3 regions of the Streptomyces sp. NPDC044061 genome follow, and region 1 is predicted to be linked to each of the others. Evidence: riboswitches for the same ligand, from Rfam matches in the RefSeq annotation. Region 1 holds a riboswitch; each other region holds the start of a gene.
The links. A riboswitch is a leader RNA that binds a small molecule or an ion and turns the genes downstream of it on or off. The one in region 1 is predicted to bind cyclic di-AMP.

Region 1 (10,131 bases):
GTCCAGGGCGGCCTCGATGTCCGCCCGCATGGCGGCGATCAGCTCCTCGGTGGGCGGGTCGCTCACCTTGCCGTCGTGCACCAGGTGCCGTTCGGTCATCCGCACACAGCCGACGTTCACCGACCGCGCGGCCCGCACGTGGTCGTCGCCGACGACGAACTCGGTGGAGCCGCCGCCGATGTCCACGACCAGGTAGGGCCGGGCGAGGTCCTCGCGGCCCTTGAGTTCCCTGGTCGCTCCCGTGAAGGAGAACTCGGCCTCCCGGTCGCCGCTGATGACCTCGGGCTCGACACCGAGGATGTCCACGACCCCGCGCACGAAGTCGTCCCGGTTCTCGGCGTCGCGGGAGGCGGAGGTGGCGACGAACCGCACCTTGCCGGCGCCGAGTTCACGGATCACCCCGGCGTACTCGCGGCACGCGGTGAAGGTCCGCTCCAGCGCCTCGGGGGCCAGCCGGCCGGTGCGGTCCACGTCCTGGCCGAGCCGCACGATCGTCATGCGCCGGTCCAGCTCCAGGAGTTCACCCGTGGCCGGGTTGACGTCTGCGACGAGCAGCCGGATGGAGTTCGTGCCGCAGTCGACGGCGGCGACCCGGGTGAAGCCGGGCGGGACCATCGGCCTGGTCGCGAAGAAACCGCTGCGGACCTCCGTGGGGTCGAGGATCGCGCCCTCCTCGCCGGGGTGCTCGTCCGCCGGGTCGGGCGCCTCGAGCGGCTGCACGCAGGGCCCCTTGCGCCACCACTCCGGCAACATGGCGATCGCCTCGTCGCCGAGGGGGTTCACGCCCGGTCCCGCGGCCAGCGAGTGGCCCACCAGCACGTGCAGGCACTTCACCCGGTCCGGCATGCCGCCCGCGCTCGGGAAGCCCTCCAGGACCTCGATCTCGTCCCGGCGCCGGATGTAGTCCTCGTGCGCGGCCCGGTAGGCGGCGGCCAGCTCGGGGTCCTTGCCCAGCCGCTCGGTCATCTCCTTCATGACGCCGTTCGCCTCCAGCGTGCCGATCGCCGAGGCGGCGCGCGGGCACGTCAGGTAGTACGTCGTCGGGAAGGGCGTGCCGTCGGGCAGGCGGGGCGCCGTCTCCACGACGTCCGGCTGACCGCAGGGGCAGCGGTGCGCGATGGCCCGCAGGCCCCGCGGCGGGCGGCCGAGCTGCTGCTTGAAGGCCTCGACGTCCGCGTCGGTGGGCTCGGTGCGCGGAGTGGGCGGCGGAGGCGTTTCCATGACTGCTTTCAGGGTGGCTTTCTGTCGGTTCACTGGTCGGAGGCGTCGGACTTGTCGACCCCGTCCCAGACGTTCGCGTACCAGGGCCGGTGGGCGGCCCCGAGGTCGGCGCGGGACTGCTTGGCCGCGCCCGGGTCGATCACGACGTACCCGGTCTCCCCGGGCATCACGTAGTGCAGCCGGCGCCGGATCTGCTGCTCGGCGTAGGCGTCGTCCTGCCAGCGCGCCTTCAGGTCGCGCAGCTGCTCGACGCGCTTGCGGGCCTGCTCCTGCCGGCGCTGCTGGTCGGCGATCTCGGCGCGCTGGGAGACGTACTGCCGCATCGGATAGGCGAGGGCGACGATCAGCGAGCACAGCACCAGCGCGAGCAGCGCGGCGCGGCCGGTGAGCCGGGAGCGGCGGGCCTGCCGCTTGGTCTGGGAACGGTAGACCCGGGCCGCGGTCTGCTCGCCGAGCAGTCGCAGCCTGGTCGCGGTGGAGAAACGGTCCCGGTCCTTCACGGCCATCTGGCTCTCGCCTCCCCTTGCCGGTTGCCTCACACGTGCGTACGTCCCCGGACACGGTACGGGACCGGGTGCGGGGACGTACGTACGACTGGCTAGGACTTAGCCCGGTGGAGGTCAGCCCTTGGAGACCTCGATGCTGCCGCGGAAGCGCGGGAACGCGCTGCGGCCGGCGTAGACCGCCGCGTCGTCGAGGATCTCCTCGATGCGCAGCAGCTGGTTGTACTTGGCGACGCGCTCGGAGCGGGCCGGGGCGCCGGTCTTGATCTGGCCGCAGTTGGTGGCGACGGCGAGGTCGGCGATGGTGACGTCCTCGGTCTCGCCGGAGCGGTGGGACATCATGCACTTGAAGCCGTTGCGCTGGGCCAGCTCGACGGCGTCCAGGGTCTCGGTCAGCGAACCGATCTGGTTCACCTTCACCAGCAGGGCGTTGGCGGTGCCCTCCTCGATGCCGCGGGCGAGGCGCTCGGGGTTGGTGACGAACAGGTCGTCGCCGACCAGCTGGACCTTGTCGCCGAGACGGTCGGTGATGACCTTCCAGCCGGCCCAGTCGTCCTCGAACAGCGGGTCCTCGATGGAGACGAGCGGGTAGGCCGCCACGAGCTCCTCGTAGTACTCCGTCATCTCGGCGGCGGAGCGCTCCTTGCCCTCGAAGAGGTACTTGCCGTCCTTGTAGAACTCGGAGGCGGCCACGTCGAGCGCGAGGGCGATCTGCTGGCCGGGGGCGTAGCCGGCCTCCTTGACGGCCTCGAGGATGAGGTCGAGGGCCTCACGGTTGGAGCCGAGGTTCGGGGCGAAGCCGCCCTCGTCGCCGAGGCCGGTGGACAGGCCCTTGTTCTTCAGGACCTTCTTCAGCGTGTGGTAGACCTCGGTGCCCCAGCGCAGGGCCTCGGAGAAGGACTCCGCGCCGATCGGGGCGATCATGAACTCCTGGATGTCCACGTTGGAGTCGGCGTGCGAGCCGCCGTTCAGGATGTTCATCATCGGCACCGGCAGCAGGTGCGCGTTCGGGCCGCCCAGGTAGCGGAAGAGGGGGAGGTCGCTGGCCTCGGAGGCGGCGTGCGCGACGGCGAGGGAGACGCCGAGGATGGCGTTGGCGCCGAGGGAGCCCTTGTTGTCGGTGGCGTCCAGGTCGAACATGGCCTGGTCGATCAGGCGCTGCTCGGTGGCGTCGTAGCCGACCAGCTCCGGGCCGATCTGCTCGATGACGGCGAGGACGGCCTTCTCGACGCCCTTGCCCTGGTAGCGGTTGGGGTCGCCGTCGCGGAGCTCGATGGCCTCGAAGGCGCCGGTGGAGGCGCCGGACGGAACGGCGGCACGACCCGTGCTGCCGTCGTCGAGGCCGACCTCGACCTCGACCGTGGGGTTGCCTCGGGAGTCCAGGATTTCCCGGGCTACGACGACGTCGATGGACGGCACGAGCATCTCCTTCGTGGATGTGACGCTGGTTGTGCGGGGCTGGTGTGCCTTGCGACTAGAGCCTAACCGTCCCGGGGGCGTCGGCCACCGACCGACCGTCCCGTGGACAGAGGAAGACAGCGAGAGACAAGGACGGACAGGGAGACCGTACCCATTGTTCACGCGCGGAACAAAGAGGGGTGTCGGTGAGGTCCGCGCGAAGAGCGGGGAAACAAAGAACCCCGCCCCGGCGCGTTCGGGGGAAAACGCGCCGGGGCGGGGAGCCCGTGGGGACGGGGGACGACCCTCACGAGGCCCTCAGTGTGCGGGCCCGTGATGTGAGAGCGCTGTGGTCCGGGCGGGAACCAGGTGTCACTTCAGGTGCAGCTGCTGGCCCGGGTAGATGAGGTCGGCGTCCTGGACGATGTCCTTGTTCAGCTCGAACAGCTTCTTCCAGCCGCCCTGCACGTGGTGCTTGTCGGCGATGGTGCTGAGGGTGTCGCCCTTGACGACCTTGTACTCGCCGTCGCCCTTCTTGACCTTCTTGCCGGTCGGGGTGGTGACGGTCTTGCTCGCCGACGGGGCCGTGCGCGTGGTGGAGCGGGTGGCGGCCTGCTGGTCGGTGGAGCGGGTGGCGGTGCTGTCGCTCGCGCTCGTGGAGGCGGAGCCACCGGAGTAGGGGGTGCTGGACAGGCCCGTGCCGCAGACCGGCCAGGCGCCCTTGCCCTGGGCGGCGAGGACCTTCTCGGCGATCTGGATCTGCTGCGCCTTGGTGGCCTTGTCGGCGGTGGCGGCGTACTGCGTGCCGCCGTACGCGGCCCAGGTGGAGGCGGAGAACTGCAGACCGCCGTAGTAGCCGTTGCCGGTGTTGATGGACCAGTTGCCGCCGGACTCGCACTGGGCGACCTTGTCCCACTCCGCGGAGGTGGCGGCGGAGGCGCTGCCGGCCGCCATCAGCGGGGCGGCGACGACGGCGCCGGTGACACCGGCGAGCGCGATGGCACGGGTGGCCTTGGACGGACGACGGTGCTTGCCCTTGCCGGAAAACAGCATGGATCGATCCCCTCACCGACGCCTGCGAGGTGAGCTGTCGGGTTCGGGCCGGTTGAGTTGCCCGGCCGCACCCCCTGGGGAGGCACGGCTTCACCCCTAGCCGGATCCAGCCTCAACTGCTGGGCCCGGCACTTACCTTGGGTCCCCCGCTCCTGCCTGCGGCGCATGACGCGACGACTGTTCCCGGGCAACCGCTGGCAGGATTCGGCGTTGCGACTGCCGGGGCTCGTGGTGACGAGCGGTCCCGACCGTAGACATGCGTTCGGCGGAATTTCAAAGACGATCAGGGCTTCTGAGACTCATCCCACACTTTCGCCAAAACGGACATTAGGCGTGAAGCGGGGCGTCAACTCGCGCTACTTATCGCCCGTTTCGGTACCGACTTCCAGGGTCTGACCGGCTGCGATGTGGTTCGGGTCGGAGCCGACGGCCTTCTTGTTGTGGGCGTAGAGCGCGTGCCATCCGCCGTCGACGTCAAGGGAGTCGGCGATGGAGGCGAGCGTGTCCCCCTCGCGGACCGTGTAGGTGCTCTCGTCACGGGAGGCGTGCCGGCCCGAAGAAGTGGCGTTCTGACCGTTTGTCACGCTTTCGTCCGCGCCGCCGCCGCGGTGGCGTCCGCCACTGCTGAGGGAGCCGGTGTCGACCAGACTCCAAGAGCCGCCGGTCTGCCACGAATTGTCCGAGTCATCCGTTGCGGGATCCGTGACACCGGACCCGCTCCCCTGCGCGCTCCCGGAGTCCGGCGATGCGGATTTGTCGGACTTGGGGGCTTCGTTCTTCTTGCCGGAGCCGGAGGAGTCGGAGTCCTTGCTCGCGCCGGGGGAGGGCGTAGTCGCCGTATCCGAGGAGGAGTCGGACGAGGACGACGAATCCGGCAGGCCGGACGAGTCGGATGTACCGGCCGATCCGGACGCATCCGTGGACCCGGAGGAGTCACCGGAGTCCGAGGAGTCCTTGCCGGAGTTGCCCTTGCCGGAGCCGCCGACGCCCGTGTCGACGTCCACGGAGCCGGAGTTGGAGGTCAGACCGGACAGCAGGGCACAGGTGGCCCAGGGAGTGGTGCCCTGGTCGGCGAGGATCTTCTCGGCGACGGCGATCTGCTGCGAGCGGCTGGCCTGGTCGGCGCTGAACGCGTACTGACCGCCGCCGTACTTGTCCCAGTCGTCCTGGGATATCTGCAGACCGCCGTAGTAGCCGTTGCCCGTGTCGGCGCTCCAGGAGCCGCCGCTCTCGCACTCGGCCACCTTGTCCCACGTGGTTCCGTCGGCCGCGTTGGCGCTCGCGGCGCCGAGCAGCGGGATGGCGATGGCGGAGCCGGTCACTCCGGCCGCGACGAGGAGAGCCGGAGCCTGACGGGGGCGACGGTGACGACCGTTCCCGGAGAGCATGCGGAAACCTTTCGTGCGACAGCGGGAGCGGCGCGGCGGGTGGGGCTCGACGCCGCGCTGATGGGTGAACGTAGCGGCAGACGATCACTTGTCACAAGTTAATGCCGCACAGATCACGTGAAGATCACAGAGTTGAACGCTTGTCATCTCTGCCTGTGACAGCACTACTTCCGGCTTGTCCCTCGCTGTCGCTTATACGGTCATTCGCGCTGTCACCCGTAGGGCACGGCGGTGTCTCCCGACGGGCGCGAAGGGCAACCGGAACCATGGACGCGAAACGACCTGAGGGGGGTTCCCAGCCAGGAGGAAGCGATGTTGCGGCACACCCGACTGCCCGGCGAGTCCGAGGACTATCTCGCCGCCCGTGAAGAACTCCGCCGGGCCGAAATCGACCTCATGCGGCACCGCGAGGAGGTCGCGGTCCGGCGGCGGGCCCTTCCCCTGGGCCCCGGGGTCGATGACTACGTCTTCCTCGAAGGGCCCGCCGGCCTCGACGCCGGCGACACCCCGGTCCACGAGGTCTGCCTGAGCGAGCTGTTCACCGGCCCGGACCGACCGCTGATCGTCTACCACCTGATGTACGGCAAGCGGCAGACCGACCCGTGCCCGATGTGCACGCTGTGGATCGACGGCTTCAACGGGGTCGCCCGCCACCTCGCCCGGAACGCCGACCTCGCCGTCGCCGCGGCCGCGGACCCGCCCGCCCTGCGCCGGCACGCCCGTGACCGCGGCTGGTCCCGGCTGCGCCTGCTGAGCTGTGGGGAGAACACCTTCAAGTACGACCTGGGCAGCGAGGACGAGGACGGCGTGCAGGACTCCACCGTCTCCGTCTTCACCCGGGACGCCGACGGCACCGTCCGCCACTTCTACTCCGCCCACCCGCGCATGGCCGAGGACATCGACCAGCGTGGCATCGACCTGCTCAACCCCGTCTGGCACCTCCTCGATCTGACGCCGGGCGGCCGTGGCGACTGGTTCGCGGCGCTGGACTACTGACCACCGGCGGCGCCGCCCACCGGCGTGAACTCCACTGGCAGCGTGCGCAGTCCGCGCATGATGAGGCCGCCGCGCCAGCGCAGCTCGGCCGGGTCCGCCGCGAGCCGCAGGTCGGGGAGGCGGGTGAGAAGGGTGGCGAGCGCGGTCTGGCCCTCCAGACGGGCGAGCGGGGCGCCGAGGCAGTAGTGGATGCCGTGGCCGTACCCGAGGTGCTGGTTGTCCCGCCGGGACAGGTCCAGCACGTCCGGGTCGGCGAACCGCTCCGGGTCCCGGTCGGCGGCGGCGAGGACGACGAGCACCGGGTCCCCGGCCGCGATGTCCTGTCCGCCGATGGTGAGCGGCCGGGTGGCGAACCGCCAGGTGGCCAGTTCCACCGGGCCGTCGTAGCGCAGGAGTTCCTCGACACCGGTCTCCAGGAGGCCGCGTTCGCCGCGGGCCAGGGAGCCCTGCAGCCGGTGGCGCTGCTCGGGGTGCGTGAGCAGGGCGTACGTTCCGTTGCCGATCAGGTTGACGGTCGTCTCGAACCCGGCGAACAGCAGGATGAAGGCCATGGCCGCGGCCTCGTTCTCGGTGAGGTGCTCGCCGTGGTCGGAGGCCCGGATGAGACCGGAGATCAGGTCCTCACCGGCCGTCGGGGTGTCGGGCAGCTCCGCGCGCTTGCGGTGGATGAGTTCGGCGAGGTAGCCGCGCATCTTCTTCACGGACCGCGCGACCCCGCCGCGCGGTCCTCCCCCGTGCCGGATCATCATGCCGGCCCAGTCCCGGAAGTCGTCCTGGTCCTCGCGCGGGACGCCGAGCAGGTCACAGATGGCGTAGATGGGGAGCGGGAAGGCGAAGTCGTGGATGAGGTCGGCCGAGCCGGTCCCGGCGAACCGGTCGATGAGGTGGTCGGTCAGCTCCTGCACCCTGGGCGCGAACTCGGCGACCCTGCGGGGCGTGAACGCCTTGCTGACCAGCCGGCGCAGGCGGGTGTGGTCCGGCGGGTCGATGTTCAGCAGGTGCGTCATCAGCTCGGCCTTGCGCTCGCCCGGGATACCGGTCTTCCCCTTGGCGTGCGCGGGTTCGTCGTGATGCGCCGGGTTCTTGCTCAGCCGCTGGTCGGCCAGCGCCTGCTTGGCATCGGCGTACCGGGTGACCAGCCAGGCCTCCACCCCACTCGGCAGCCGCGTCCGGTGCACGGGCGCGTGCTCGCGCAGCCAGGCGTAGGCGGGGTAGGGGTCGGTGGCGAACTCCCAGGTGAAGAGCTCGGGGGCGGTCGGAGGGTGGGGCTGGTCGGTCACTCCTCGACGGTATCCGGCTCGTCGGCACGGGTGCGCCGGGGTGGCGGGGAAGCGTCTCCGGAAACACCCACCCGCCCGTCGAGGCAACGGTTCTGACCGGGCAGCCCCTCAGCAGCCCGCACCGCATCCCGGTACGCCCGAGCCGCCGCCCGCAGTGCCGCCTCCGGGTCCACGCCCTCCGTCTCGGCGCGGACCGCCAGTGCCAGCAGTTCGTAGCCGATGCCCTCGCCCTGGGGCAGGGGCACGTCCAGGTTCGCCGTGCGGGCGCGGGAGGCGAGTTTGGCGGTCAGGGCGAGGCCGGGCTGGCCGAGGGGGACGCCCTCGGTGACCGAGGTGCGCCGCTTCTCCTCGGCCTTGGTGCGCAGCCAGTGCTCCTTGACGTCCTCCGGAGTCTCGGCCGTCTCCTCGCCGAAGACATGGGGGTGGCGGTGGATCAGCTTGGCGACGATGCCGCCGGCCACGTCATCGATGGAGAACGGCTCGTCCGGGTCCTCCTCGGCGATGCGGGAGTGGAAGACGACCTGGAGCAGGACGTCGCCCAGTTCCTCCCGCAACTCCTCGCGGTCGCCGGCCTCGATCGCCTCGACCAGTTCGTACGCCTCCTCGATGCCGTACTTGGCCAGGCCCTTGTGGGTCTGCCGGGAGGACCAGGGGCATTCGGCGCGGATGCGGTCCATGACCTGGACGAGGTCGAGGAGGCGGGCGCCGGGCAGGTCGTAGGAGGCGGGCAGCAGCTCCAGCTCCGGCATGCGCACCCTGCCGGAGCCGGCCAGGCGGGCCAGACCGTCGGTGAGGGCCGGCTCTCCCTCGCCCGTGGCCACGACCACCGCCGTCCGCCCGCCGGCGCAGGCGTCGACCAGCTCCCGTGCGGTGGGGGACGCCTCCGCCACGGATATCCCGGCCTCCCGCAGATACGGCAGCTGCGGGTGCGCGCCGTCCGCGCACAGCACGGCGTCGGCGGCGCGCAGCGCCTGCCAGGCGGGCCAGGACAGCAGGCCGGGCGCGACACGGTGGCTGGTGGTGAGCAGGACGATGCGGCCGGGGGCGGCTTCGGGGCTGGTTGCGTTCACGGTCCGAACGTAACCCACTCCGCGGACGGGCGGGATCGGTTGTCCACAGGGGTGAGGGTGCCGTGCGATCTTATGACCGGCGGCCTTTCGGCGGCCTCCGCCGTACCGTTACGGCACCCCCCGCACCGCCCGTCACGTCGTCTGCTGCTGCGTTCCCGCCGTGACCTCACGCACCCAGGGCGTCCCGGCGTCCACCCGGCTGCTCTTCTGCACGTCCCAGGAGCCGTAGCGCGGGTTGAGGTCGATGCGGAGTTCACCGGACGCCTGGGACAGGGCCTTCCAGAAGGCGGGCCTGCTGGTGTCGGTGCCCAGCTTCGCGGCGAGCTTCTGGGCCTCCAGCTGGAGGCGGAGGTTGTCGTCCAGGCGCTTGGGCGCGATCCCGTACTTCTGCAGCCACGCGGTCTGCAGTCCCTTGGCGCCGCCGGCCTGCTGCTCCAGGCCGGCGCGCATCTGCAGGACCTCCTTGCGGGTGACCGTGATCCCCGCGTCCTGCGCGGCGCGGTGCAGCACCCGGTCCAGGACCATGTTGTGCAGGGTGTCGCGGGTGAGGCTGCCGGTGGAGGCGACGACCTGCTGGTACTGGGTCTCGTCCGGCACCGCGGCCCGCTGCGCCGCGCGCACCTCGTCGACCCGGCTCTCCAGCTGGGCGACCGTGATCCGCTGCCCTCCCACGACGGCCGCCGCACCCGGGTGCGCTTCGTTTCCGCAGGCGGTGAGGAGGGGGGCCGCGGCGGCGATCGCGGCGGAGAGGAGGAGCGCGGTGCGACGGCGGCGGTGCAAGGAAACCTCCAAGGGAGATTGTGCGACGGTGCACAAAGTCTTGCGGTGATCGATGGTAGGCAGTCGGCAGCCTGCGGCCAACCCATTCGACCAACGATTCACGCGCGCTTCGGGCACCGTCGGGCCGCCCCGCTCCGGTCAGCCGGTGATGGCCACCGGGGCGTCCCACGCGTCACGGTCGACGGTGAGCGTGACGCCGCCGTGCGACTCCTTGCTGTTGACCATGTACTGGTGTGCCCGGCTGTGGCCGGTGAACTGGGTGGAGCCCCACGGCCAGTCCGTGGTGGTGGTGTTGTTCTTGTCCCACAGCGCGTACCAGAGGTTGCCCGGCAGGTCCGTCTTGTCGGTGGCGGTGGCGACGGCCTTGGCGCTGGAGCTGCTGAAGCCGTAGTAGCCCGCGCGGTACGTCTTGGCGTGCAGCCCCTTGTCGAAGGCGCGCACG
Region 2 (10,131 bases), on a different contig from region 1:
CTGCTGCGTGTCCGTCGGCGACGAGACCCGCCCACCCCCAGGGCCGGGCCGGCGCGGCCGGGATGTGTCCGGGAGCCGGCGGCCATCGGGTCGGCCCGGTGGGTGTCAGGCGCTGGGGAGTGTGATCACGAAGCGGGTGCCGGGAGCATGGTCGGTGTCGTGGGACACCTCCCCGCCCGCGGAACGGGCCAGGCGGCGTGCGAGCGGGAGCCCGAGGCCCGCTCCGGTGTGTCCGTCGCCCGGGTCGGCCCGCCGCCCCGGCTGGAACAGTTCGGCGCGGAACGACTCGGGTACGCCCGGCCCGTCGTCCGTGACCTCCACCCGGATCCCGTCAGCGGCCGGGCGGGCGGCGAGCGTGACGGTCGTACGGGCGTGGCGCACGGCGTTGGCGAGCAGCGGGCTGACGATGCGCTCCAGCAGCGCGGGCCGCACGCCCGCCCGCAGGGCCGTCCCGCCGGTGGCGACGGTGACCCGCACCGGCCCGGGGGCGTCCAGGGAGGCCGCCACGCGGTGCAGGGCCGGCAGCACCTCGGCCGTGCCGGGGGCCATGGGCACACCGTCGCGGGCCTCGTCGAGCAGCGTGTCGCAGATGGTGCGCATCGCGCGGGCGGCCTCGGCGACGACCTCGTGGGTCGCCCGGGTCTCCGCCTCGGAGCGGGGACGCGAGCGCCACCAGTCCAGTTCCGCGACCATCCGGCTCAGCGGGGTGCGCAGTTCGTGCGACAGCTCCCCGGTCAGCTGCCGCTCGTGCCGCACCATCGCCCGGATCCGGTCCAGCAGCGCGTCCAGCGACGTGCCTAGCGCGGCCAGTTCCGCCGGCCGCCCCCGGCCGCCGAAGCGCGCCGGGGAGGCCACGGCGCTCCACCGGGTCGCCTGGTCCGTCATCGTGTGCACCGGCAGCAGCGCCCGCCCCACCGCCAGCCGGGTCAGCCCGTAGGTGCAGACGAGCATCACCGCGTCCAGCGCGAACGACCCGAGCAGCAGCGTCCGCGCCGAACTCCGGTACGGCGACAGGTCCAGCGCCGTGACGACGGTCGCCGTCGTCCCGTGCCCGGGCACCGGGTCGGCGCACAGCCGGACCGGTTCGCGGCCGCCGACGGTGGCGCAGCGGAGCCCGCCCGCGGCGGCGAGGGTGCCCGCGGCGCGGGTGAGGGCGTCCTCGCGGGGCGCGGACGGCGGCCGCTCGAGCAGCCTGGTGCCGGCGTAGATCCACGCGTCGGTGTCGAGGAGCGGGTCGTTGACGGTCTCCAGGACCCGCACGCGTCCGCCGCGCGTGTCCACAGTGGTGGCCACCGCCGCCGCACGGGTGCGCAGCTCGTCGTCCGCCTCCCCCTGGAGCCGGTGCTGGACCACGGCGTTGAAGACCACCGTGAGGATCACCATCAGCAGGGCGGCCGTGGCCAGCGCGACCAGCGAGAGCCGGCCGCGCAGGGTGCGGGGCGCGAGCCGGGCGGCAAACGTCGCGGAGGCGGGAAACCTGACACGGGCGGTACGGGCGGCACTCATACCCGTCTCATACGGATGCGCACCGGCGTGGACGCTCAGCCGAGCCGGTGGCCGATGCCGCGCGCGGTGCCGATGGTGAGCTCGCTGCCCGCCGCGCGCAGCTTGCGCCGCAACCGGGTCAGGTACTGGTCCAGCGTGTTCTCGCTGACCTGCGCACCCTCCGGCCAGCCCGCCCGGACCAGCTCGCGGCGGCGCACCAGGTCGCCGCCCGCCGCCGTGAGCGCCGCCAGCAGCCGGAACTCGGTCGGCGTCAGCTCGATCCGGGCGCCGTTCACCACGGCGCTGTGCCGGACGGCGTCCAGCACGAGCCCGCCCGCGGCGGTGGCCGCCGGCGGGGCAGCGGTCCGTCTGAGCGCGGCGCGCAGCCGGGCGGCCAGCTCGGCCAGGTGGAACGGCTTGGGCAGATAGTCGTCGCCGCCGGCCGAGAAGCCCGACAGCCGGTCCGTGAGCCCGTGGCGCGCGGTCAGGAAGACGACCGGGCCGAGGAAGCCGTTCGCGCGCATGGCCTGGCACACGTCCCGGCCGTCCGCGTCGGGCAGCCCGACGTCCAGCACCGCGGCGGCGACATCGGGTGCCGCGAGCCGCAGGGCCGTGGCGCCGTCGGCTGCCGTCACCGTGTCGAACTCCTCGTCGTGCAGTCCGCGCCGCAGGACGTCACGCAGGGCGTGATCGTCCTCGACGACCAGGATCTTGGGGCGCATGCCTCTCCAGCGGCGCATCGGCCGGGTCGGTGGTGGGTGGGGGGTCCGGCTCGCCGGTGCCGGTGATCAGGCGGGTGGGCAGCCACCAGGCCGCCGCGCACACCCAGATGCCGAGCCAGCCGACGGCGAACAGCCAGCCGCCGAGCACGTCCGTGAACCAGTGGACGCCGAGGAAGACCCGGGTCAGGCCCACTCCGGCCGCCCAGCAGACCACCGCCAGGCACAGCGGGAGCCGGCCGCGCGGGGCCCGTACGCAGATCGCGAGGACGACCAGCCCGGCGGTCAGGGCCGAGGTGGTGGTGTGTCCCGACGGGAACGCCCAGCCCGAGGCGTGCGTCTGCCAGTCCTGGTACGGCGGGCGGGCCCGGCCGACCAGCTCCATGACGGCGTACCGCACGGCCTCGCCGGTGGCGAGACAGGCGGCGGCGAGCAGCGCGGCCGTCAGCCGCTGCCGCCGGGTCCCGCCCACGAGCAGTCCGGCCACGACGACCACCGCGTAGGGGATGAGGCCGGTGCCGGTGGCGGTCAGCCCGCGGGCGACGGCCGCCGCCATCTCCGGGCGGTGGCCGACGGACCAGTCGAGCAGGGTGCGGTCCACCGACAGCGGGACGCCGTGCCGGCCTGAGACGACCAGCGCCAGCAGCGCGAACGCCGCCCAGGCGCCGAGGGCGACACTGCCCGCCAGTTCCGCGATGCCCTTGCGGTTCATGACACCAGCAGCGGGCGCAGCCTGCTCGCCGCCAGCCGTGCCGCGAGGCCGCGCGGGCGGCCCCGGAGCACGGTCATCACGAGGAAGGCGACCAGACCGCCGACGACGGCTCCCGCGAGGACGTCGTGCGGATAGTGGACGCCCACCCAGACCCGGGAGGCCGCCATGGCCACGGCGCACACGGCGGCGACGGCCCCGAGCCGGCGGGAGACGAAGAGGAGGGCGACCGCGGAGGCGGCCGCGATGGCGGTGTGGTTGCTCGGGAACGACCAGTCGCCGGGCGCCGGACACGCCTCCAGTGTCCGGAAGGGCAGGCCGTGGCAGGGCCGGTCCTCCCGCACCAGGAGCTTGAGCCCGGCGTCCGCGCCGAAGGCCACCAGCACGGCCACCGGAACGGTCAGGGCCGTGGTGGCGGCCGCGGCGCCGACCCGCCGGGCCCGCCACCACCCGACGGCCATGAGCAGCGCGAAGACGGCCAGGCCGTAGGCGGACCACGCCGTTATGACCGCGTCCAGCCGACCGGGGACGTGATGGGCGAGATCCACCACGTCCCGGTACAGCCGGCCGTCGACCGCGGAGCCGGTGAGCGCGAGGATCATCAGCGGGCCTCCTTGGCTGCCCTGCGGGAGCGCAGCACCTCGGCGGCGAGCGGAACGAGCGACAGGACCACGATCAGCGCGATCACCGGCAGCAGGTACTTGTCGACATTCGGGATCGAGGAGCCCAGGGCGTAGCCGGCGAGGGTGAGCCCGATGCTCCACACGAGTCCGCCCACCACCTGCCAGAGCGTGAACGTGCGCACCGGCACGCCGAGCGCGCCCGCCATCGGGTTCAGCACCGTCCGCACCACCGGCACGAAGCGGGCCAGCACGATCGCCTTCGCGTGTCCGTACCGCTCCAGCAGCTCCTCGGCGCGCTCGGCGCCCTCGTGCAGGCGGGCCGACCCGCTGCGCGCGAGCAGCGCCCCGCCCGCCCTGCGGCCCAGCAGATACCCGCACTGCGAGCCCGCCAGCGCACCGACGGCCGACGCGACGAGCAGCGGGCCGAGCGAGAGGTGCACACCCCGGTCGGAGGCGCCCGTGCAGAGCAGGCCCGCTGTGAACAGCAGGGAGTCGCCGGGCAGGAAGAAACCGATCAGCAGGCCCGTCTCCGCGAACAGCACCGCCGCGACGCCCAGCACGCCGAACGCGGCCAGCAGGGAGTGGGCGTCGAGCACGTTGACCGCGAGCTGCGACGACAGGTCTGAGGGAGTGGCCATCGCCGCACGCCCTTTCCTTCGGCTGATTCCGATTGCCTCGACTGATTCCGACTACACATTTGTAGACGGTCTACCGAAGCGTAGACGACCGACGGCCGGGTGTCGTTCCCGGACTTTGCCTCCCTATTGCCACTTCATGACCGGCCGACTACATCCGTGTAGTCATGATGGTCTGCGAAGGTAAGGCATGCCTTCACTAAGTGGGAGGGGTCGCAGAGCATGTGGGACGACGCGTTTCCGAGCTTCCTGATCGGACTGCGCGAGGGGCTCGAAGGCGGACTCATCGTCTCCGTACTCATCGCCACCCTGGTGCGGGCCGGGGCCCGTTCGCGGCTGCCGCAGGTCTGGACGGGCGTCCTGGCCGCGATCGCCGTGGCCATGAGCTTCGGCGCGGTCCTCACCTTCACCGCCGCCTCCCTCTCCCAGACCGCCCAGGAGGCCTTCGGCGGCACCCTCGGCGTGATCGCCGTCGCGTTCGTCACCGCCATGGTGTTCTGGATGCGGCGCTCGGCCCGCAACCTCTCCGGCGAGCTGAAGGAGAAGGTCACCGGCGCCCTTGCCATGGGCTCCGGGATGCTGGTCCTCACCGCGTTCCTCGCGGTGGGCCGTGAGGGCCTGGAGACGGCCCTGTTCCTGTGGACCACCGCCCGGGCGGCCGGCGAGTCGGCCGGCCCGCTGACCGGCGCCGGCATCGGCCTGGTCCTCGCGGCCGGACTGTGCTGGGGCCTGTACCGGCGGGTGCTGAAGATCAACCTGACCAGGTTCTTCACCGCCACCGGCGCGGTCCTCATCGTCATCGCGGCCGGCGTCCTCGGCTACGGCCTGCGCGACCTCCAGGAGGGTGGCGTGCTGCCCGGGAAGACCGCCTACGCGGTCGACCTGGCCGGCAGCGTCGACGCCGGCTCCTGGTACAGCACCCTGATCCAGGGTGTGTTCAACCTCACCCCGACCATGACCTGGCTGCAGGTGGCGGCCTACGCCGCCTACCTCGCCGTGGTGATGACGCTGTTCGTGCGCGGAGTCCGCACCACCACCCCGAAGCCGGCCGCCGAGCGGGCCGTGCCCGAGCCGAAGGCCGCCCGGCCGCGGCGGAACCGGCCCGTGTGGGTGATCCCGGCCGCCGTGGTCGCCGTACCCGCCCTGCTCGCCGGCCTCGTCGTCGCCCTCGCTCGCCCCAAGCCCGCGGGCGACGAGACCGTCGCCGTCTCGGAGACCGAGTGCGGCAAGGGCTTCACCGCACCGGAGCCGGGCCGCCAGACCTTCCAGATGCGCAACACCGGCGGCAAGACCTCCGAGGTGTACCTGATCGACCCGTCGACCGGCGCGGTCTACGGCGAGATCGAGGGCCTGGCGCCCGGCACCACCCGTGACCTGGTCGCCACCGTCGCGGGCGGCAGCTACGCCTGGCGCTGCGTCCCGACCGGCGGCAGGGCCGTCACCTCCAGGGCGGTGCGGGTCGGCGGCGGGGCAGCGGGCAAGCCGGTCGTCCCGGTCTCGGAACAGGATCTCGCCGCACCCCTGAAGGCGTACCGGACGTACGTCGAGCAGGGCCTGGGCACGCTCGTCACCCAGACCCGGACCCTCGACGACGACATCGCGGGCGGCCACCTCGACAGGGCCCGCACGGACTGGCTGACCGCCCACCGCACCTACGCCTCCCTCGGCGCCGCCTACGGCACCTTCGAGGACTTCGACCAGAAGATCGACGGACGGCCCGACGGGCTGGCCGACGGCGTCCGGGACAAGGACTTCACCGGGTTTCTGCGCCTCGAGCACGGCCTGTGGCACGGCGAGCCGGCCAAGGACCTGCGGGAGCCCGCCCGGCAGCTCGCCGACGCGGCCGCGGGTCTGCGCAAGGCCTTCCCCGGCCAGGAGTTCGACCCGGGCGACCTGCCGCTGCGGGCCCACGAGATCCTGGAGAACACCCTCCAGTTCGAGCTGACCGGCGATACCGACCAGGGCAGCGGGACCACCCTCGCCACCGCCGACGCCAACCTCGCCGGCACCCGCGAGCTGCTCACCGTCCTGAAGCCGCTGCTGACCAGCCGCGCACCCCAGCTGCTCCCGACGGTCGACGCGGACATCGCCCGGCTCCAGAAGCTCCTGGACGCGGCCCACGACGGTGGCCGCTGGACCCCCGTCGACCGGCTCGGCACCGCCGAGCGGCAGCGCGTCAACGGCGCCACCGGACAGCTGCTGGAAGACCTCGCCCCGGTCCCGGACCTCCTCGAGATCCGCAAGTCCGCCTGATGAGCACCGAGCACCCGCACCTGGAAGGGAACCCTTCGATGTCCACTGCCGAGACGCCGGCCTGCCCCGTCGGCCCCGCCCGCCGCTCCTTCGTGCGAACCGCGCTGGGCGCGTCGGCCGCGGGCGCGGTGCTGGCCGGCGGCGGCTTCGCGCTCGGCGAGAGCGGGGGCACCGCACGGGCGCAGGACACGGGCACGGACAGCGGCGCGAAGGTCGCCTTCCACGGCGCCCACCAGGCCGGGATCATCACCCCCGCCCCGGCCGCCGCGACCTTCGTCTCCCTCGACGTCGTCGCCGACGACCGCAAGGGCCTCACCGACCTGCTGCGCACCATTACCGAACGGGCCCGCTTCCTCACCTCCGGCGGCGCCCCCACCGACCTCGGCGTCGGCGCGCCGCCCTCCGACAACGGCATCCTCGGCCCCGAGGTCCCCCCGGACTCGCTGACCGTCACCGTCGGCGTCGGCGCGTCCCTCTTCGACGACCGCTACGGCCTCGCCAGTGCCAGGCCCGCCCGGCTCACCCCGATGCGGACCTTCCCGAACGACGACCTGGACGCCGCCGAGTGCCACGGCGACCTCTCCCTGCAACTCTGCGCGGGCAGCCAGGACACCGTGCTGCACGCCCTGCGCGACATAGCCCGGCACAGCCGGGGCGCCATGCAGATCAAGTGGCGCATCGACGGCTTCCAGAGCGCCCCGCGCCCCACCGGCGCCCAGCGGAACCTGCTCGGCTTCAAGGACGGCATCGCCAACCCCGACGTCGGCTCGGCCCGTGAGACGAACAAGCTCATCTGGGTCGGCGACGGACAGGGCGAGCCCGCCTGGGCCACGGGCGGCAGCTACCAGGTGATCCGGATCATCCGGATGCTCGTGGAGTTCTGGGACCGGGTGTCGCTGACCGAGCAGGAGAAGATGTTCGGCCGCCGCAAGGACACCGGCGCCCCCCTCGACGGCACCAAGGAGACGGACCTTCCCGATTACGCCAGGGACCCGCACGGCACCGCGATCCCACGCGACGCCCACATCCGCCTGGCCAACCCGCGCACCACGAGGACCGACAGCTCCCGCATCCTGCGCCGGGGCTACAACTACGACCGGGGCGTGGACAAGGTCGGCAACCTCGACATGGGCCTGGTCTTCTGCTGCTACCAGCAGGACGTCAGGCGCCAGTTCGAGGCCGTGCAGACCCGGCTGATCGACGAGCCCCTGGTCGACTACATCTCCCCGACGGGCGGCGGCTACTTCTTCGCCCTGCCCGGCGTGCGGGACGCGAAGGACTGGCTCGGCAGGGGCCTGCTGTCCGCCTGACGGCCGCCGCCGGCTCCGCACCGCTCCCGGTCCCGCTCCGTTCCTCCCAGCCCGACGTCGGAAGTCGGGACAAAGCGCACCACGTCACGGCAGATCGATCGCACCCTGCGACGGAGCTGAGCAAAGGTCACGAAAATGTATCGGGCATATCGCCCACCAACCTTCACAGCGGCCCCACGACTTGGCTAGCGTTCCGGCCAGGTCGTCCGACAACCACCGGCGAACGTCGCCGGGCCGTGCGGCCTCCGCCGAGTCCGGTCCGCCTGCGGGCAGCCGGAGCCGGGGACCCACCGACCTTGGGGTGAATCGGCCCGACTCCCTTCCCGGGAACGGGCCGTAGGGCAACCCTTCCGAACCACCCGCCCGAACCCGACAGCTAACTCGGTAGGCGGAACATGGAAGGAGTCGCCTACCTTGGCGTCGCACCGCAAGTCGCGCCCCACGGGTGCCCGTGTGGCAGGCATACGCACCCCCGTCCTCGCCACTGCCGCCCTCACCTCCGTGGCGCTGCTGTCCCAGACCGCCAACGCCACCCCCTCCGCCGACGGCAGGCCGAGCCTCGAGGAGGTTCAGAAGAAGGTCGACGACCTGTACCGTCAGGCCGAGTCCGCGACCGAGAAGTACGACGCGGCCAAGGAGAAGGCCGCGCAGGAGCGCACGCACGTCGACACCCTGCTCGACGACGTGGCCGAGCGCACGGCCAAGCTCAACAAGGCGCGTGAGGAACTGGGTTCGTTCGCCGCGGCACAGTACCGGACCGGGGCCGCCACCCCCGGCACCGCGACCTTCCTGCTCTCGGACTCCCCGCAGGACTACTTCGACCAGACGCAGCTGATGAACCGGCTGACCTCACGCCAGAAGGGCGCGGTCGACGACTACGTCACCGCACAGGCCGCGACTCTGAAGACGCGGCGGAAGGCCGTCAAGAGCCTCGAGACGCTCACGCAGTCGCAGAACGACCTCAGGACGGCCAAGTCCACCGTCCAGGAAAAGCTGTCCACCGCACGGAAGTTGCTCTCCACGCTGACGGCGCAGGAGAAGGCACGCCTCGCGGCGATCGAGAAGCAGAAGCAGCAGGAGGCGGCGAGGAAGGCGGCGGAGCTCGCCAAGAAGCAGGCCGCGGCCGCGCAGGCCGCGAAGGAGCAGAGCGCGTCCTCCGGCTCGACCTCGACCTCCGGCTCCGGCTCGTCCTCGGGTTCGGGGACCTCGACCTCGACGTCGGGCTCCACGAACGCCGCCAAGGCCGCCGAGGCGCTCGCCTTCGCCCGTGCGCAGATCGGCAAGCCGTACGTCTGGGGTGCGACCGGGCCCGGTTCCTACGACTGTTCCGGGCTCACCCAGGCCGCGTGGAAGGCCGCCGGCGTCACCCTGCCGCGCACCACCTACGACCAGGTGACCGCCGGCACCACGGTGTCCCTGGCCGACGCCCAGCCCGGCGACCTCGTCTTCTTCTACGACGACATCAGCCACGTCGGCATCTACATCGGCAACGGCATGATGATCCACGCCCCGAAGCCCGGTGCCTACGTCCGCGAGGAATCCATCTACTACGGCGGCGAGTCGATCATCCACAGCGTGGTGCGCCCGTCCTGACGTCCGGGGCCTGCGAGAGGCCGGCCGCCGTCACCCGCGTACCCCCAGGTCCTCCCGCCACTTGATCAGCTGCCGGGTCGGATCACCCGTGTACGACCAGGGGGTCCGGGTGGCACGGCGGCCCAGCAGGCGCAGTACGGCCGCCGCGACGTCCGGCGTGCCGGCCAGACAGGCCGCGTGCGCCAGGTGGTTGAGGTCCCGCAGCTCGGTGGGGGGCACATCGCTGTCCGGGCGGGCCCGCACCCACCGCTCCCAGGTGCGCCGCACGTCGTTGACCGCTCCGTCGTGGTCCCAGTGCGGGCCGAGGCTCATCGCACCGCGCTGCCCGTGCGCGCCGTCGAGGGCGTAGCGGTACTCCTCCACCCGGGCGTACTGCACCAGCACCGGCAGCGGGCAGCCGGGCGGCGCCACTCCGGCCGCGTCCCGGGCGAAGTCGTACATCAGGCCGTGCGTGCCGTGCCAGCGGGCCGAGTAGTAGTGCAGCACCTGCAGATGGCCCTCCGTGTTGTACGGGTCCCGCCGGTACAACTCGTCCCACCAGCGCCCCAGTTCGCGGCGCCGTACGCCCGTCGGATACAGCCGGGCGACCGAGATCAGCGACACCCACGGCGTGGGATCCTCGGGGCAGGCCTCGGTGGCGTGCAGACAGGCCAGGACCGCGCTGTCGACGCGGTCCCGGTCGATCGGCACGCCCCGCCCCGCCGTGATGGCCAGGTGGAACGCCCGGGCCGTCTCCGTCGCCGCGCGCAGCACCTGCGCGTCCGCGTTGCCGGGCTCGGCGGCCAGCCACGACTCCACCGTGGA
Region 3 (10,131 bases), on a different contig from region 1:
CGGGCTGGATGGCCTTCGACACCGGCCAGCAGGAGGCGGCACAGCGGTACTACATCCAGGCGCTGCGGCTCGCGCGCGCGGCGGCCGACGTACCGCTCGGCGGCTATGTCCTGGCCACCATGTCACTGCAGGCGACGTACCGGGGCTTCGGCGACGAGGGCGTCGATCTGGCGCAGGCCGCGCTGGAGCGCAACCGCGGGCTGGCGACCTCGCGGACCATGAGCTTCTTCCGGCTGGTCGAGGCGCGGGCACACGCGCGCGCGGGAGACGCGCAGGCGGCGGGAGCGGCCCTGAAGGCCGCCGAGGGATGGCTCGAGCGGTCACGGGAGGGCGACAACGATCCTTCTTGGCTTGGTTTCTATGGATACGACCGTTTTGCCGCTGATGCGGCGGAGTGCTACCGGGATCTGAAGGCGCCACGGCAGGTGCGCAGGTTCACCGAGCAGGCCCTGTCCAAGCCGACGGAGGAGTTCGTGCGGTCGCACGGGCTGCGGTTGGTCGTCTCGGCCGTCGCCGAGCTGGAGTCGGGGAATCTGGACGCCGCCTGCGAGCAGGGGGTGCGGGCCGTGGAGGTGGCCGGGCGGATCTCCTCCGCCCGGACGACCGAGTACGTGAAGGATCTTCTGCACCGGCTGGAGCCCTACGGCGACGAACCGCGGGTGGTGGAGCTGCGGGAGCGGGCGCGGCCCCTGTTGATGGCCCCGGCGTAGGGCGCGGCGTTTGAAGGCGCTGTCAGTGGCGCAGTGCACTATCGAGGTGGGAGGTGGTGCAGGTGCGGGACGGTGCGTACGACTGCGACGTGCTGGTGATCGGGGGCGGCATCGTCGGGCTGTCGACGGCGTATGCGATCACGCGGGCCGCGCCGGGTACGCGGGTGACGGTGCTGGAGAAGGAGCCAGGGCCGGCCCGGCACCAGACCGGGCGCAACAGCGGGGTGATCCACAGCGGGATCTACTACCGGCCGGGCTCGCTCAAGGCGCGGTACGCGGTGCGGGGCGCCGCCGAGATGGTGAAGTTCTGCGCCGAGTACGGCATCGCGCACGCCGTCACCGGAAAGCTGATCGTCGCCACCGAGCGGGAGGAGCTGCCGCGGCTGCACGCGCTCGTGCAGCGCGGGCGGGAGAACGGGATCCCGGTACGGGAGCTGGGCGGCGCGCAGATCGGTGAGTACGAGCCGGAGGTGCGGGGACTGGCCGCGATACACGTCGGTACGACCGGTGTGTGCGACTTCGTGGGCGTCGCCCGGCAGCTGGCGCAAGGCTCGGGGGCGGAGATCCGGTACGGGGCGCGGGTCGTACGGGTGGACCGGCGGCCGGAGCGGGGCGTGGCCGTGCTGACGGCGGGCGGGGACGTCGTGCGCGGGCGGGTGCTGGTGAACTGCGCGGGGCTGTACTGCGACGAGGTGGCGCGGCTGACCGGGGACGAGCCCGGGGTGCGGATCGTGCCGTTCCGAGGTGAGTACTACGAGCTGGCGCGGCCCGAGCTGGTGCGGGGGCTGGTGTATCCGGTACCGGATCCGGCGTTCCCGTTCCTCGGGGTGCATCTGACGCGCGGGATCGACGGAGGTGTCCACATCGGGCCCAACGCGGTGCCGGCGCTGGCCCGGGAGGGATACGGCTGGGGGGTCGTACGGCCCCGGGAGCTGGGCGGGACGGTGGCGTGGCCGGGGTCGTGGGTGATCGCCCGGCGGCACTGGCGGTACGGGGCGGGGGAGCTGCGGCGGTCGGTGTCCAAGGGGGCCTTCCTCCAGGCGGTGCGCAGGTTGCTGCCGGCGGCCGAGGAGGGGGATCTGGTGCGGGCCCCTGCCGGGGTGCGGGCGCAGGCGGTGCTGCGGGACGGGACGCTGGTGGACGACTTCCTGATTCGGGAGGGGGCTCGGACCGTGCATGTGCTGAACGCGCCGTCTCCTGCGGCCACCGCTTCCTTGCCGATCGGCAGGGAGGTGGGGCGACGGGCCCTGTCCATGCTCGGCTCGCTGTGAGGTGCGGTGCGCTCTGCGGCTCGGCTCGGCTCGGCTCGGCTCGGCTCACTGTGACGTACCCCGCACTCGGGGCGCCGTACCAGGGGGCTCCCGGCCTGCGCCCACCCACCACCCGTCTCGGTCGGCCCAGAAGGCACCGTCCGGGGTTGCTCGGTAGGCCGAGAAGGCACCAGAGCGGTCGGCCGAGCGGGCACCCGTCAAGCAAGGAAGGGCTCTCGCCGTAAAATCGGGTTCACTGTGTCTGAGTCGTTGAATGCCTCCGAAGTCTCGCGAGCCGGTTCTGCCGGGTCGGTGTCCTCGCATGTTCCCGGTGTGTCCGTGCGGCACAGCCGGGCCAAGGGGGAGCCCCGGTTCCCGGACGGGCCCAAGGCCGATCCCGCCGGCTCGCACTTCGAGCGGCGGATCCGGAGTTTCCAGCCGCGGCGGAGCCGGGTGACGGCGGGGCAGGCCGATGCGCTGCAGCGGCTGTGGCCCACATGGGGTCTGGACATCGACGGGCAGTGCGTCATCGATCCGGGCGAGCTGTTCGGGAACGGCAACCCCGTCGTGCTCGAGATCGGGTTCGGCATGGGCGAGGCCACCGCGCGGATGGCGGCCGGGGACCCCGGAACGAACATCCTCGCCGTGGACGTGCACACGCCGGGGCAGGGCAACCTGCTCAACCTCGCCGACCAGAACGGGCTGTCCAACGTCCGGGTGGGCAACGGGGACGCCATCATCCTGCTGAGGGAGATGCTCCGGCCCGACTCGCTCGACGGGCTGCGCGTGTACTTCCCGGACCCCTGGCCCAAGAAGCGGCACCACAAGCGGCGGTTGATCCAGCCCGAGTTCCTGACGCTGGCCGCGACCCGGCTGAAGCCGGGGGCGGTCGTGCACTGCGCGACCGACTGGGAACCGTACGCCGAACAGATGCTCGAGGTGCTGACCGCACATCCGGACTTCGAGAACACCCAGGCCGACGGCGGTTTCGCGCCGCGTCCCGGGTTCCGGCCACTGACCCGTTTCGAGGGCCAGGGACTGGACAAGGGACATGTGGTGAACGATCTGCTCTTTCATCGCGTACCGCATCAGAACCCATAACCACGTCAGGACCAACAGCTCCGTCAGCAGCACCAGTCCCTTCGTCCGGTCACCGTTAGGGTCGATGCCGTGGCCACCAGTCCTCCGTACCCGACCTACTCACCCGGCCCCGGAAGCGGAGCGCACCCGCACTGGTGGCAGCGCCGGTGGGTGCGCTACGGGGCGCTGATCACGCTCCTGGCGCTGTCCGGACTGGTCATCCTCGCGATGGTGCGCAGGCAGACCGGCACCGAGGGTTTCCTGGTCGGGCTGGGGCTGGCCGTCCTGCCCGTGCCCTGGCTCATAGCCGCCTTCCGCTGGCTTGACCGGGTGGAGCCGGGCCCCTGGCGGAATCTGGTCTTCGCGTTCGCCTGGGGCGCCTGCGCGGCCGCACTGATCGCGATCGTCGCCAACAGCTTCGCGACGAAGTGGATCGCCACGGCGACCGCCGACCCGGCCAGTGCCGACACCCTCGGCGCGACCGTGATCGCGCCCGTGGTGGAGGAGTCCGCCAAGGCCGCGGCCGTGCTCCTGGTGTTCCTCTTCCGCAGAAGGGACTTCACCGGGATCGTCGACGGTGTCGTGATAGCGGGGATCACCGCCACCGGGTTCGCCTTCACCGAGAACATCCTCTACCTCGGCACGGCCTTCGGAACCGACCAGCTCACCGGCGGTCGCGGCATCGCCTCCGTCACCGCCGCCACCTTCTTCGTGCGCATCGTGATGTCCCCGTTCGCGCACCCCCTGTTCACCGTGCTCACCGGCATCGGCTTCGGCGTCGCCGCGCTCTCGGCCGAACGGCAGCACGCCCGGCGCATCCTGGTCCCGTTCGGCGGGCTGCTGCTCGCGATGAGCATGCACGCCTTCTGGAACGGCTCCTCGACCTTCGGCGAGCTCGGGTTCTTCGCCGTCTACGGCGCCTTCATGCTCCCTGCCTTCGGGCTGCTGACCTGGCTGGCGATCTGGACCAGGCAGCGGGAGCTGCGGACCGTGCGGGAGGAGCTGCCCGCGTATGTGTACGCCGGGTGGCTGGGCCCTACGGAGCCGTTCGTCCTCGGGTCGATGCGGGCGCGGCGGACGGCCCGGGACCACGCCCGCCGGCACTTCGGGGGGCGGCCCGCGGCCCGGGCGGTGGCGCAGTACGAGGCCTACGCCACCTCGCTCGCGTTCCTGCGGCACCGGGGACGGCGGGGACGGGCCGGAGCCGACTTCGCCGTACGGGAGCGGGAGCTGCTGGCCGAACTGTGGAAGCGGAAGGACGTCGCCCGGCCGGCGCTGGAGTACGCGGCCCGGGCTGCCGCCCCCGCACCGGGGTCCTGGGCGCCGTACGGCCACCCGGCCGTGCCGAATCCCGCGTACAACCCGTATCCCCTGTACAACCCGTACCGGTCGTAGACCCGCACGGCAGCGCTGGAAGGAGGCGTCAGGCCGACGCCTCCGTCAGCTTCCTCAGCTCCTCGTCCGTCAGCCGCAGCTCGGCCACCCCCAGCAGCGCCGGGAGCTGCTCCACCGTGCGGGCCGAGGCGATCGGGGCCGCCACCGTCGGCTGGGCGGCGAGCCACGCGAGGGCGACCCCGGCCACCGGGGCCTCGTGGGCGGTGGCGATCTCGTCCAGGGCCGTGAGGACCTGCCGGCCGCGCTCGGACTCGAGGTGCTTGGCGGCCGAGCCGGCACGGGCGCTGTCGACCTTCGTACCGGGCCGGTACTTGCCGGTCAGGAAGCCCGAGGCGAGGGCGAAGTACGGGACGGCCGCCAGGCCCTCACGGGCGGCGAGGTCCTGCAGCGGGCCCTCGTAGGTGTCGCGGGAGACCAGGTTGTAGTGGGGCTGGAGGGCGACGTACCGGGCGAGGCCCTCGCGGTCGGAGAACTCGAGGGAGGCCCGCAGCCGCTCGGGGCTGATGTTGGAGGCGGCGATCTGCCGGACCTTGCCCGCCTTCACCAGCTCGTCCAGCGCGCCGATGATCTCCTCCACCGGCACTTCGGGCTTGTCGAAGTGGGTGTAGTAGAGGTCGATGTAGTCGGTGTCCAGACGGCGCAGGGAGGCGTCCGCCGCGGCCTTGATGTTGGCCGCGGTGAGGCCCGGGTACTCCGGGTGCTGGCTGACCTTGGTCGCGATGACGACGTCCGAACGGTTGCCGCGGGCCTTGACCCACTTGCCGATGATCGTCTCCGACTCGCCGCCCTTGTTGCCCTCGATCCACGCCGAGTAGGAGTCGGCGGTGTCGACGAAGTTGCCGCCGGCGGCCGTGTAGGCGTCGAGGACGGCGAAGGAGCTCTCCTCGTCGGCGGTCCAGCCGAAGACGTTGCCGCCGAGGGCGAGCGGGAAGACCTCGAGGTCGGAGGAGCCGAGTTTGCGCAGAGAAGCAGTCATGCTTCTTTTCAACGGTCACTCCCGCACCGCCCATTCCGGGATTCCCGCGAACGGTGTGTGAACACACGACCGGCAGCCCTGACGTCGGGGGGTGCCGTCAGGGCTGCCGGGGAACTGGACGAGGGGGCCGGGCGGGGCCGGCTCAGCGGCCGGTCAGGGGGTGAGGCCCTTGCCGTGCAGCCACGCCATCGGGTCGATGCCCGTGGCCTGGCCGTTCGGGTGGACCTCCAGGTGGAGGTGCGGGCCGGTGACGTTGCCGGTGGCGCCGATCCGGCCGATGACGTCGCCGGTGCCGACCTTCTGGCCGACGGAGACGTTGATCGAGGACTGGTGGCAGAACCACAGCTCGGTGCCGTCGTCCAGGGTGAGGATCGTGCGGTAGCCGTAGGCACCGGCCCAGCCCGCCTCGGTGATGGTGCCACCGTGGACGGCCTTGATCAGCGTGCCCGTCGGGGCGGCGAAGTCGAGACCGGTGTGGTAGCCGGAGGACCACATCGAGCCGGGCTGACCGAAGGTACCGGTGATCGTGTACGAGACGACCGGCAGCTGGTACTGCTTGGCCAGTTCGGCCAGGCGCTCCGCCTCGGCCTGCTTCTTGGCGGCGGCCTCCGCCTGCTCCTTGGCGTCGGCGGCCTTGGCGGCGGCTTCCTTCTCCGCCTTGGCGGCCGCGTCGGCGGTCTGCTTCTCGGCGGCGGCGACGGCGGCCGCGGTGGCCTTGCTCTCGGCCTTGCTCTGCTGCTGCTCGGCCTGGGCCATGATCCGGTTGCGCAGGGCCTCGCCCGCGTCGCTCTCGTCGCTGTCGGCGGAGGCCGTGCCGACGGTGCTGAGCGAGGCCGTGGTGGCCTTGGGGGCGTCGGAGGAGCCGTCGCCGAACAGGGAGCCGACGGAGGGCAGGTCGGGCATGGAGATGGACACCGGCGGCTTGCCGGTGTTGGCGCTGGCCATGCCGCCCGCGCCGACAGCGGCTATGACGCCGACGCCGAGGACGGTGGAGCTGCGGGCGAGTCCGCCGCCGCGCTGCTTGGCGACGCGGTGCCGGCCGCGCACGGGACGGATGGAGTCCTCGGTGGGATTCCACTCCTCCCAGGGGCCCTCTTCGGTGCGGTACTCGCCGTAACCGAAGGTGTCGATCTCGCGCTGAGCCGGCACGAACGGGGCTTCTGGGGCAGGCCGGTTGGACGCCACGCGGGCGTACTCCTTTCCTTCCTCCGCCTACCGGGTTAGCTGACGGGTTCGGAGCAGGAAGGTCTCCTACGCGCGTAAACCAGATGTGGACCAGTGCGGTTCACAGCGGCATCCGCGTGATTCACCCCAAGGTGGTGGTTCCCCGGTTCCCTTACGGGATTCGGCGCGTGCGCACGGAGCCGCCTCTTGTGACGGCTGGGACGACCGCGCTGCGTTATCGAACGTTAATAGACCCACCTGTCAGATTCCAAGCCGTTCGGCTTGATCATTAACCTTTTCCCGGACGGACGTAACGTGCCAGGAGAGGCGGAAATCGGGCGAGTTGGCCGACACTCAGGAGTCACAACGGTTTTGATGGTGTCTCAGATGTTATGCGGAGGGCTTCCGTCCGATCACCGTCGGTGATACTGGTCAGGGTCGTCGTACGGCCAGCAGCGCCATGTCGTCCGTCATCCCGCCCCCGGAGTGCCGTCGCACCTCCGCGGCCAGGCGGACGAGCAGAGCGCGCGGGTCGGGGAAGCGGCGTCCGACGAGCCGGCGCCAGGGGTCGTAGAAGCGGCCGTGGGCGTCGCGGGCCTCGGACAGGCCGTCGGTGTAGAGCAGCAGGGTGGCACCGCTCGGGAAACCGGACTCGGTCGCGCGGTCGGGCCACAGGCCCAGATCGCTCATGCCTAGCGGCAGCGCGGGTTCGTGCGCGGTCAGGATCCGCAGGGTGCCGTCGTCGTGCAGCAGCAGCGGCGGGGGATGGCCGCGGTTGACGATCCGGACGACGCCGTCGCCGTGCGGGAGTTCGGCGAGGACGGCGGTGGTGAAGCCCTCGAAGGCGTCGATCCCGCCCCGCCGGGTGCCCTCGCGGGCCAGCGCGCGCTCCAGCCGTTCGGCGACCGCCTCCAGCGTGGCCTCCTGCTCGGCGGCCTCCCGGAACGCCCCGATCACCACGGCGACGGCGGCGACCGCGCCGATCCCCTTGCCGCGCACGTCCCCGACGACCAGCCGGACGCCGTACGGGCTGTCCTGCACCGCGTACAGGTCGCCGCCGATGAAGGCGTCCGCCTGCGCCGCCTCGTACCGGGCCGCGATGTCGAAGCCCGCGAGCCGCGCGTCGGGCTCGGGCAGCACGGCCCGCTGGGCGGCCTCGGCGATCTCCCGGGCGGAGGCGAGGCGCCGGTCGCCGAGGCGGACGACGCGGTTGATGGCGACGGCCAGCAGGGCGACGGTGGCCACGGTGACCACCTCGGTGACCAGGTTCACGTCCGTGCCGGTGCCGAAGCGGGCGTGCACGGCGAAGGTCGCGGCCAGGGCGGCGAGGCCGGTGAGCACCGTGGTGCGCAGCGAGGACAGGGGCGCGGCGACCAGCGGGGCGGCCGTGAAGAACGGGACGGCGGTGAAGTCGCGCGGGGTGAGCAGGTCGTACAGGATTCCGCCGGCGATCAGGAGCGCGGGCAGGGCGCGGGCCAGGCCGCGCGGCGTCGGACGGTGGCCGTGGCACTTCTCCGGCAGGAGGGGCGCGGGGTCCCGGCCGAGGCCGGGGCCGGGCACGGGGTCGCCGGGGAGCCGCCCGTCGGCCCTGGCGTACGGGCTCTCCTCCACCTCACCAGGGCGCACTGCTCGTCTCCCGTGTCCTTGACCTGCGTCCAGCGTGGCGGGAGCGGGTACGGCGGGCGACCGCTGTGGACCGAGCGGATGACTGACTGTGACGTACGCCACTCGACGTCAGGTGGGCGCGGCGGAAAAACACTCAGGGCCGGAATCCTTTGCTGGATTCCGGCCCTGAGCCTTCAGTAGCGGGGACAGGATTTGAACCTGCGACCTCTGGGTTATGAGCCCAGCGAGCTACCGAGCTGCTCCACCCCGCGTCGTTGTGACTCCAGTGTACGCCATCCGCAGAGGTCGAAGCACACGGGTTTTCCGTGAGGTGCCGCTCAGGGCAGCAGATGGGCGTTCGGCGCCTTCGCCGGACCCTCGTACTCCGGCAGCAGTACGACGTCCACGCCCGCGCCCGCCAGTACCCCGGCGCCGTCGGCCGCCGTCACGAAGGTGTCCGGCTCCCGCCAGGCCGTGACCACCCGGCGTACGCCCGCCCGCAGGATCAGCTCGGCGCAGGGGGCGGGGCGGGAGGCGCGGCGGGAGCAGGGCTCCAGGCTGCTGTAGACGGTGGCGCCGGGCAGCCGCGGGTCCGTGGGGTCGAGCTTGGCGAGGGCCGCCTCCTCCGCGTGCACCACGGGGTCGCCCCCCTCCCGGGAGTACCCGCGCGCCAGCTCCGTGCCGTCGGCGGCGACCACCACCGCGCCGACGCTGAAGGCGGTCCGCGAGGGCGGGCACAGGGCGGCCAGCTCGCAGGCGGTGCGCAGCCAGTGGCGGTCGGCGGCGGTGGGCAACCCGCCGGTGCCGGGGGCGGTGGGCTCGTAGCGCATGAGGACGACGTCCTCGATCCGGCGGGTGTCGGTGAGGCGGAGACGCCCGCCCTGGTAGGCCCCGGGGCCGAACAGGCGCGGGGCCGCCGGGTCGCCGACGAACAGCGGGGCGAGGACCAGCTGGAGTTCGTCGGCGAGGCCCTGCAGCAGGAGCTGGGTGTGGACGGTTCCGCCGCCCTCGACCATCAGGCGCCGTACACCGCGCACGTCGTGCAGATGCTCCAGCAGGGCCCGCCAGTCGAGGTCGGGGCCGAGGGGGACGACGTCGGCGGTCCGGCCGAGGGTGCGGGAGGCCCGTTCGGCGCCCTTGTCCGTCGTGTACACGAGCTTCTCGCCGCCGGTGTGCCAGAAGTTCGCGTCCGGGTCGAGGCCCCCGGAGGCGGTGACGGTGACCTTCAGGGGGTACGCGGGCCTGCCCCCGGCCACGCGGGCCGCGCGGCGCTCGGGTGAGTTCACCAGCAGGCGCGGGTTGTCGGCGCGGATGGTGCCGGCGCCGATCAGGATGGCGTCGACCGAGGCCCGTACCTCGTCGACCCGGTCGAAGTCGGCCGGGCCGGACAGCAGGAGCCGGTCGGGGCCGGTGTCGTCCAGGTAGCCGTCGAGGGAGACGGCGGCGGACAGCAGGACGTACGGGTACGGCATCGGCGCGCTCCCTCGCGGAGACCAAGACTGATCTTGGTTCAAGTTTGAAACAAACTTACACTGGCTGCATGACGACCCGCTGGCTCACCCCCGAGGAGCAGCGCGCCTGGCGCGCGTACATCGCCGCCTCCAGGCTCCTGGACGACGCGATCGACCGGAATCTCCAGCAGGAGGCCGGCATGCCGCACCTGTTCTACTCCGTGCTGGCCAACCTCTCCGAGGCGCCCGACCGGAGCCTGCGCATGACCGACCTCGCCGAGACGCTGAAGATCACACGCAGCAGGCTGACGTACGCGGTGACCCGGCTGGAGCGGGACGGACTCGTGCGGCGGGAGGACTGCAGCTGGGACCGGCGCAGCAGTATCGCGGTGCTGACGGACGAGGGGATGGCCGTGCTGGAGCGTACGGCACCCGGGCACGTCGAGACCGTCCGCGCGACCCTCTTCGACCGGCTCACTCCCGAGCAGGTGGGGCAGTTG

Region 2: it holds a riboswitch for cyclic di-AMP, as region 1 does, so the genes downstream of both, AC07CM_RS19985 (C40 family peptidase) here and AC07CM_RS23855 (transglycosylase family protein) in region 1, are expected to answer to the same signal.
Region 3: it holds a riboswitch for cyclic di-AMP, as region 1 does, so the genes downstream of both, AC07CM_RS07145 (M23 family metallopeptidase) here and AC07CM_RS23855 (transglycosylase family protein) in region 1, are expected to answer to the same signal.

The regions. Positions count from the first base shown of each region.
Region 1 covers NZ_JBWKFL010000014.1:172,890-183,020, reverse strand. Annotated here, with positions in the region: gene AC07CM_RS23875 (Ppx/GppA phosphatase family protein) at 1-615, opposite strand, end outside; partial or broken gene AC07CM_RS23870 (DUF501 domain-containing protein) at 820-1,221, opposite strand; gene AC07CM_RS23865 (FtsB family cell division protein) at 1,251-1,727, opposite strand; gene eno (phosphopyruvate hydratase) at 1,842-3,149, opposite strand; gene AC07CM_RS23855 (transglycosylase family protein) at 3,495-4,175, opposite strand; cyclic di-AMP (ydaO/yuaA leader) riboswitch at 4,180-4,349, opposite strand; gene AC07CM_RS23850 (transglycosylase family protein) at 4,532-5,563, opposite strand; gene AC07CM_RS23845 (DUF899 family protein) at 5,876-6,559, shown strand; gene AC07CM_RS23840 (cytochrome P450 family protein) at 6,553-7,839, opposite strand; gene AC07CM_RS23835 (nucleoside triphosphate pyrophosphohydrolase) at 7,836-8,909, opposite strand; gene AC07CM_RS23830 (SurA N-terminal domain-containing protein) at 9,042-9,689, opposite strand; gene AC07CM_RS23825 (glycoside hydrolase domain-containing protein) at 9,828-10,131, opposite strand, start outside.
Region 2 covers NZ_JBWKFL010000011.1:247,921-258,051, reverse strand. Annotated here, with positions in the region: gene AC07CM_RS20020 (sensor histidine kinase) at 106-1,506, opposite strand; gene AC07CM_RS20015 (response regulator transcription factor) at 1,542-2,207, opposite strand; gene AC07CM_RS20010 (phosphatase PAP2 family protein) at 2,161-2,916, opposite strand; gene AC07CM_RS20005 (phosphatase PAP2 family protein) at 2,913-3,515, opposite strand; gene AC07CM_RS20000 (DedA family protein) at 3,515-4,174, opposite strand; gene efeU (iron uptake transporter permease EfeU) at 4,394-6,424, shown strand; gene efeB (iron uptake transporter deferrochelatase/peroxidase subunit) at 6,463-7,734, shown strand; cyclic di-AMP (ydaO/yuaA leader) riboswitch at 7,971-8,140, shown strand; gene AC07CM_RS19985 (C40 family peptidase) at 8,149-9,327, shown strand; gene AC07CM_RS19980 (hypothetical protein) at 9,358-10,131, opposite strand, start outside.
Region 3 covers NZ_JBWKFL010000003.1:484,501-494,631, reverse strand. Annotated here, with positions in the region: gene AC07CM_RS07170 (MFS transporter) at 1-710, shown strand, start outside; gene lhgO (L-2-hydroxyglutarate oxidase) at 764-1,981, shown strand; gene trmB (tRNA (guanosine(46)-N7)-methyltransferase TrmB) at 2,219-3,061, shown strand; gene AC07CM_RS07155 (PrsW family intramembrane metalloprotease) at 3,131-4,435, shown strand; gene AC07CM_RS07150 (aldo/keto reductase) at 4,464-5,411, opposite strand; gene AC07CM_RS07145 (M23 family metallopeptidase) at 5,565-6,596, opposite strand; cyclic di-AMP (ydaO/yuaA leader) riboswitch at 6,606-6,772, opposite strand; gene AC07CM_RS07140 (PP2C family protein-serine/threonine phosphatase) at 7,008-8,201, opposite strand; tRNA gene AC07CM_RS07135 (tRNA-Met) at 8,379-8,452, opposite strand; gene AC07CM_RS07130 (dihydrofolate reductase family protein) at 8,519-9,652, opposite strand; gene AC07CM_RS07125 (MarR family winged helix-turn-helix transcriptional regulator) at 9,721-10,131, shown strand, end outside.